2 regions of the Hamadaea flava genome follow, and region 1 is predicted to be linked to the other one. Evidence: predicted binding sites of a transcription regulator. Region 1 holds the regulator's gene; the other holds the start of a gene.

Region 1 (3,741 bases):
GGTGGCGCAGGGGTGCGGGATGGTGGTGCCGAAGCCCTGGCAGGCCGAGCACGGGCGGGTCGAGACGACCTGGCCGAGGAAGGTGCGCTGAACCGACTGCACCTCGCCCTTACCGTGACAGATGTCGCAGGTCACCGGATGCGTACCCGCCGCCGTCCCCGCACCCGAACAGGTCGAGCAGAGCACCGCGGTGTCCACGGTGAGCGGGGCCTCGACGCCGAACGCGGTCTCCTGCAGCTCCAGGTCGAGCCGGATGATGGCGTCCGCCCCCGGCCGTACGCGAGGCCGCGGCCCACGTGCGGTCGCACCGCCGAAGAAGGCGTCCATGATGTCCTGGAAGCCGACGAAGGGGCCGCCCGGCCCGCCGGGACCGCCCATGCCGCCGCCACCGGGCGCGAGCGGGTCGCCGCCGAGGTCGACGATCTGCCGCTTGTGATCGTCCGACAGGACCTCGTACGCGGCGTTGATCTCCTTGAAGCGGTCCTGCGCCTCGGGGTCCGGGTTGACATCAGGGTGGTATTGGCGTGCCAGCTTCCGATAGGCGCGCTTGATGTCGTCCGCGGTGGCGTCCTTGGGCACGCCCAGGATGCCGTAGTAGTCCTTGGCCACGTGATCCTCTTCAGTTCTGTGCGAGTAGGTCGCCCACGTATCGGGCCACTGCCCGGACGGTCGCGATCGTGCCGGGGTAGTCCATCCGGGTCGGGCCGAGTACGCCCATCCCGCCGACGATCTGCCCGCCCGGTCCGTATCCGGTGCTCACGATGGAGGTGGCGCGCAGATCGGCGTACTCATTCTCGTCGCCGATGCTGACCCGCGTGGAACCGGACTGCTCGCCGACCAGCTTGAGGAGGATGACCTCCTCTTCCAGGGCTTCGAGCACCGGCCGGATCGACCCGGCGAAGTCCAGCATGCTCGCGCGGGTCAAGTTCGCCGTGCCGGCGAGCGCGATCCGTTCCTCGTGTCGCTCGACCAGGGTCTCCAGCAGCACGGTGGCCAGCGTGGTCATGGCCGGCCGCAGCTCCTCCGCGACCTCCTCGACCAGTGTCTGGACCAACGGCGGGGTCTGCGTCAGCGGCTGACCGCCGAGCTTGGCGTTGATGATGCGACGCAGCTCCAGTACGTCCTCGGCGGGCAGTGTGCCGGGGATGTCGACCTGGCGCTGCTCGACCCGGCCGGTGTCGGTGATCATCACCAACATCATCCGCGTGGTCGACAAGGGCACCAACTCCAGGTGCCGCACCTTGGACCGGGACAGCGACGGGTACTGCACGACCGCGACCTGCCGCGTCAGCTGGGCCAGCAGGCGGACCGTCCGGTGGACGACGTCGTCGAGGTCGACCGCGCCGAGCAGGAAGCGCTCGATCGCCCGGCGTTCGGCCGGGGAGAGCGGCTTGATCTTCGACAGCCGGTCCACGAAGAGGCGGTAGCCGGCGTCGGTCGGGACACGCCCGGCGCTGGTGTGCGGCTGCCGGATGTAGCCCTCCTCCTCGAGGACGGCCATGTCGTTGCGCACGGTCGCCGGGGAGACGCCTAGTGAGTGCCGCTCCACCAGGGACTTGCTGCCGACCGGCTCCTGGGTCGACACGTAGTCCTCGATGATGGCGCGCAGCACGTCGAGCTTGCGATCGTCGAGTCCCACCGGCGCACCTCCCTGCCCTCCGTGGTCGGGCCCCCGGCCCCGGGGAGGGTCGGGCTGCGGCTCGATTCTGGCACTCGTACGCCGCGAGTGCCAGTTTACCGGCCGTTCGTCTCCCTCGGCGGAGCGCTGTATCGCCCCTTGACCACCATGAGTGACGAAGCTGTCGAAATCGTCCGGCTGCACGTCTACCGGCGACGATAGTCTGGACATTTGGCCGCCTTAGTGTCGCCAACCGGTCGAATGCGAGCTCTGGCGGATATTGATCTGTGGGCTTACCGTGTCGCGCATGAGTGAAACCCCCACCCCTCCGGGGACGCCGGACCCCGAGCCGCCGGCCGCCCCCCAATACGACGCGCCGCCGCCTCCCCCGGTGACGGGCTCCACGCCGCCTCCGCCGATCGCCGGTCAGGTCGCACCGGTCGGCTATGCCAACCAGGACGAGAAGATGTGGGCGCTGATCGCCCACTTCGGTGGCGCGGGCGCCGCCCTGATCAGCGGTGGCTGGCTCGGCTGGGTCCCCCCGCTGATCGCCATGCTCGTCAAGGGCAACGAATCGCCCACGGTCCGGGCGCACGCCCTCGCCGCACTGAACTTCCAGGGCCTGTGGGCCATCGTCTCGGTGCTGAGCTACGTGCTGTTCTGCGCGTTCATCGGCTTCTTCACGCTGCCGGTGGCCATCCTCATCGCCGTGATCTTCGGGGTGGTCGCGGGTCTCAAGGCCAACGAGGGAACGCTCTACTCGTATCCGTTGTCCGTCAGCGTGATCAAGTAAGCAGATCGCGGATGACCGCATCCGCCAGCAGACGGCCGCGCAGGGTCAACACCGCGCGGCCGTTCGCGTACTCGGCGGCGTCCAGCAGACCGTCCATTGTGGCGCGTTCGGCGGCCGCCGGGCCGTCCTCGCGCAGGTGGGCGAGGGAGTAGCCGTCCCGAAGACGCAGACGCAACATCACGTCCTCGACGTACTGGTCGTCCGCGCTCAGCAGTTCCCGGCCCGCGCCCGGCGAATGGCCGTCGGCGAGCAGCTTGGCGTAGTGCGCCGGGCGCTTCACGTTCCACCAGCGGACCCCGCCGACGTGCGAATGCGCGCCCGGCCCGATCCCCCACCAGTCGCCGCCGGTCCAGTACAGCAGGTTGTGCGCGCACCGGGCCGCGTCCGACGCCGCCCAGTTCGACACCTCGTACCAGCCCAGGCCGGCCCCGCTCAGCGCGGCCTCCGCCGCCAGGTAGCGGTCCGCGGCCACGTCGTCGCTGGGCATCGGGACCTCGCCTCGCCGGATGCGTGCGGCCAGGCGCGTCCCGTCTTCCACGATCAACGAGTACGCGCTGACGTGGTCGACCCCGGCCGTCACGGCGGCTTGGAGGGACGCCTCGAAGTCGTCCGCGGTCTCGCCAGGCGTGCCGTAGATGAGGTCGAGGTTGACGTGCTCGAAGCCCGCCTCGCGCGCCTCGGCCGCGGCGGCGGTGGCCCGGCCAGGTGTGTGCTTGCGGTCCAGCACCCGCAGTACGTGCGCGGCAGCCGACTGCATGCCGAGGGAGATCCGGGTGAAGCCGGCCTTCCGCAGCCGGGCCAGCGAGTCCTGGTCGACCGACTCGGGGTTCGCCTCCGTGGTGACCTCGGCCCCCGGCGCGAGGCCCCAGGTCCGGTCGACGGCGTCGAGCAGACGGGCCAGGTCGTCCGGCGGGAGCAGGGTCGGGGTGCCGCCGCCGACGAAGACCGTTCGCACCGGGCCGGCCTGCGGCAGTACGCGCCGGGCCAGCTCGATCTCGGCCAGCGCAGCGCTGACGTAGTCGCCCTGCGCCAGCCCGCTCTCGGTCGGGGTGTACGTGTTGAAGTCGCAGTAGCCACAGCGGCTGGCACAGAACGGGACGTGGAGATAGACGCCGAAGTCACGCTCACGTACGCCGTCGAGCGCCGTCGCGGGCAACTCGCCGGAGGTGGGGACGGGCTCGCCGTCGGGCAGCGTGGCTGGCATGCGTACCAGTCTGCCCCAGCGCCGCAGTTGAACGACCGTTAACCTGACGGGCATGGCTCTGATTCAGGCGGCGCACTCCGGCGGGGTGGCCACGATCACGCTCGACAGCCCGGCCAACCGCAACGC
Region 2 (3,741 bases), 1.6 Mb from region 1:
TCGCCGCCGCGTTGTCGCTGTCGACGATCATCCGGCGCAGCATCGCCTGCGCCTTCGCGTCCGGGTCGGGATTCGTCTGCGTCAGGTAGTCCGCGGCCAGCCACACTTTCACCATCGACATCGTGTCGCTGTGTTCGGCCAGGTTCGCCGAGCCGACTACTTCCCGCGTACGCCGATTCAGGAGCGCCCAACTGAAGAAGCCCGGCGACTTGACGCGTACAAGTGGAGCGACCGGAGCCGACGCGGACGGCGACGGCGGCGCGGAGGCGGCGTTGACAGTGGAATGCGCGGGTTGTGGAGTCTCATGTAATGAGACCACCGCGACCGCCACGAGAAGGCCGATCGCGCACAAAAGAACCGATACCTGAACGTGATTCGGGCGCCAGCGGGTCGTCACGACGGGGTCAACCCGCGACGCCCGGAGATGGTGACGCAGGGCCGCTGACCAGGGCAGTCACCTGTCCGAATTCGGGTAGTGCGCAAGCGCACACTCTCAAGTATCGTGCGGTTCTGGCTGATGACATCGCTGGAGCCGGATGGATCTTCGATGTCATGGCTCCGGCGGGCGAACGCCCTTCGGGGGTCTACGACAGACCCAGCACCATCGAAGTGAGGAAGTGTCACAGTGGCACAGGGCACCGTCAAGTGGTTCAACAGCGAGAAGGGCTACGGCTTCATCGCCGTCGACGGGGGTCAGGACGTCTTCGTCCACTTCTCGGCGATCGAGATGGACGGCTACAAGGCGCTCGACGACGGCCAGCGCGTCGAGTTCGAGATTGCGCAGGGCCAGAAGGGTCCGCAGGCCGAGAAGGTCCGGATCATCGCCTGACCAGAAGCTTCAGCACCCCGGCGGCGCCGGCTGGCGAGGCTCATCCCCCCTCGCGAGTCCGGCGCCTTCTCATGCCCGCCGTTCCCCCTCACGGAGTGCCCGATGACCGAACTGCCGCCACCGTCCGACTATCTGCCCCCGCCGGCCGCCTACCAGGCGCCGGGGCAGCAGTACCCGAATCCGTACGACCCCCTCGTGAACCCGCCGTACGCGGGGATCGGGGGCTGGTTCGGCCGCATGTCGTCGGTGTTCCAGCGGTCATGGAAGTCCATCGCCGCCGTCTTCGCCATCACCCACCTGCTGCCCTCCATTGTGCTCGCCGTCGTGTCGGCGGTCGGCACGGCAGCGGTGCTGGTGCCGTGGCAGCAGGAGGTGCTCGACGCCGCCGAGTCCGGTGAGAACCCCCGGTTCGACACGCTCCTCGGTCCGTTCCTCGGGTTGATGGGCGCCCTCGTCGTCGCCGCGGTGCTCTTCACGGTGGTGGAGGCGGCCGGTTACGCCGCGGGCACCTATGTGGTGACTCGGGACGCGGCCGGCGCCCCGACCTCGGTCGGCGACGCGCTGCGGTACGGCTTCCGGCGGTGCCTCGGCCTGTTCGGCTGGAATCTCCTCACCGCTCTGCTCATCATCGCCGGGGCCGTCGCCTGCGTGCTGCCGGCGTTCTACGTGCTCGCCGCCACCGCCCTGGTCGGGCCGATCTACCTGTTCGAGCGGCGTACGCCCATCGGCCGGTCCTTCACGATCTTCAACAACAACCTCGGCCGGGTGCTCGGGCGGCTGGCCATGATCCTCGTGATCCTCATCGGCGGCTCGATCGTGACCAGCACGGTGGAGAACGTCCTCAACCTGGCCTTCGGCGGGCTCGGCTCGTTCAGCGCCGACCCGGGCAGCTCGGTGCAGCTCGCCGGGCAGACCGGGCTGTCGATGGCCGGCTCGGCGGTCGTGGCGGGCGTCGGAGCCGTCATCGGGCTGCCGTTCACGATGATCCAGTTCGTCGGGATCCTTCTCACGTACGCCGAACAGCGGGGGCACGAGGGGCCGGTCTCGGCGGGCTCGCTCGCCGCCGAACTCGACTGACTTCGGGGCTCGTTTTCCCAGATCAGGGTTATGCCTGCGATCTTGTGCCAAGATCACAGGCATAACCCTGATCTGCTGCTCCAGGGCGGACTCGCTTGCACTCGGCAGGGCAGAGTGCTAAACAAGGTGTTGGCACTCAGCTCGAACGAGTGCCAACACAATGGAAACCAAGAGTCGGAGCGGTGGGGTCGCCTGACCGTCCTCCTGGCGAGGGCGTTCGGTGACCGGTCGTCGCGGGCTATCCGCCCGGCGAAGGTGTATCAGACAGGCGGCGTTTCGTGCCCACCAAGGTGCGGAATGCCGGGATTGTCCAGGAGGACATCGCCGTTATGGCCAAGATGATCGCATTCGACGAGGAGGCGCGCCGCGGCCTTGAGCGGGGCATGAACACCCTCGCCGACGCCGTGAAGGTGACGCTCGGCCCGAAGGGCCGCAACGTCGTGCTGGAGAAGAAGTGGGGTGCTCCGACCATCACCAACGATGGTGTGAGCATCGCCAAGGAGATCGAGCTCGACGACCCGTACGAGAAGATCGGCGCCGAGCTGGTCAAGGAGGTCGCCAAGAAGACCGACGACGTCGCCGGTGACGGCACGACGACGGCGACCGTCCTGGCCCAGGCGCTGGTCCGGGAGGGCCTGCGCAACGTCGCGGCCGGCGCGAACCCGATGGCCCTCAAGCGGGGCATCGAGACCGCCGTCGCGTCCGTCGCCGAGGAGCTGGCCAAGCTCGCCAAGGACGTCGAGACCAAGGAGCAGATCGCCTCGACCGCGTCGATCTCCGCCGCGGACACGACCGTCGGCGAGATCATCGCCGAGGCGATGGACAAGGTCGGCAAGGAAGGCGTCATCACCGTCGAGGAGAGCAACACCTTCGGCCTGGAGCTTGAGCTCACCGAGGGTATGCGCTTCGACAAGGGCTTCAACTCGGCGTACTTCGCGACCGACGCGGAGCGCATGGAGGCCGTCCTCGAGGACGCCTACATCCTGATCGCGAACAGCAAGATCAGTAACGTCAAGGACATGCTGCCCATCCTCGAGAAGGTCATGCAGTCCGGCAAGCCGCTGACGATCATCGCCGAGGACGTCGAGGGCGAGGCCCTGGCCACGCTCATCGTCAACAAGATCCGCGGCACCTTCAAGTCCGTCGCCGTCAAGGCCCCGGGCTTCGGCGACCGCCGCAAGGCCATGCTGCAGGACATCGCGATCCTGACCGGCGGCCAGGTCATCTCCGAGGAGGTCGGCCTCAAGCTGGACTCCGTCGGCCTCGACATGCTGGGCCGCGCTCGCAAGGTCGTCGTCACCAAGGACGAGACCACGATCGTCGAGGGCGCTGGTGACACCGAGCAGATCAACGGCCGGGTGAACCAGATCCGCGCCGAGATCGAGAAGTCGGACTCCGACTACGACCGCGAGAAGCTCCAGGAGCGTCTGGCGAAGCTGGCCGGCGGCGTGGCCGTCATCAAGGTCGGCGCGGCCACCGAGGTCGAGCTGAAGGAGCGCAAGCACCGCATCGAGGACGCCGTTCGCAACGCGAAGGCGGCCGTCGAGGAGGGCATCGTCGCCGGCGGTGGCGTCGCCCTCGTGCAGGCCGGCAAGAGCGCGTTCGACAAGCTCGACCTGGCGGGCGACGAGGCGACCGGCGCCAACATCGTCAAGGTGGCGCTCGACGCGCCGCTGCGGCAGATCGCCGTCAACGCCGGCCTTGAGGGCGGCGTCGTGTCGGAGAAGGTCCGCAACCTGGAGACGGGTCACGGCCTGAACGCCGCCACCGGTGAGTACGTCGACATGCTGAAGGCCGGCATCATCGACCCGGCGAAGGTCACCCGGTCCGCGCTG

The links. The regulator HrcA, encoded in region 1, represses chaperone genes, less so after heat shock. The targets are predictions, from matches to a motif close to GGTTNGCACNCTCNNNNNGAGNGTGCNAACC.
Region 2: a site for HrcA is predicted at 1,999-2,029, ahead of groL (chaperonin GroEL). Genes of this name have one in related genera too.

What each region holds. Positions count from the first base shown of each region.
Region 1 is NZ_JAMZDZ010000001.1:6,100,571-6,104,311, reverse strand. Features, by position in the region: gene dnaJ (molecular chaperone DnaJ) at 1-609, opposite strand, end outside; gene hrcA (heat-inducible transcriptional repressor HrcA) at 620-1,639, opposite strand; gene HDA40_RS28590 (DUF4870 domain-containing protein) at 1,926-2,411, shown strand; gene hemW (radical SAM family heme chaperone HemW) at 2,404-3,615, opposite strand; gene HDA40_RS28580 (enoyl-CoA hydratase-related protein) at 3,668-3,741, shown strand, end outside.
Region 2 is NZ_JAMZDZ010000001.1:4,489,582-4,493,322, reverse strand. Features, by position in the region: gene HDA40_RS21215 (serine hydrolase) at 1-319, opposite strand, end outside; gene HDA40_RS21210 (cold-shock protein) at 626-829, shown strand; gene HDA40_RS21205 (hypothetical protein) at 932-1,906, shown strand; gene groL (chaperonin GroEL) at 2,236-3,741, shown strand, end outside.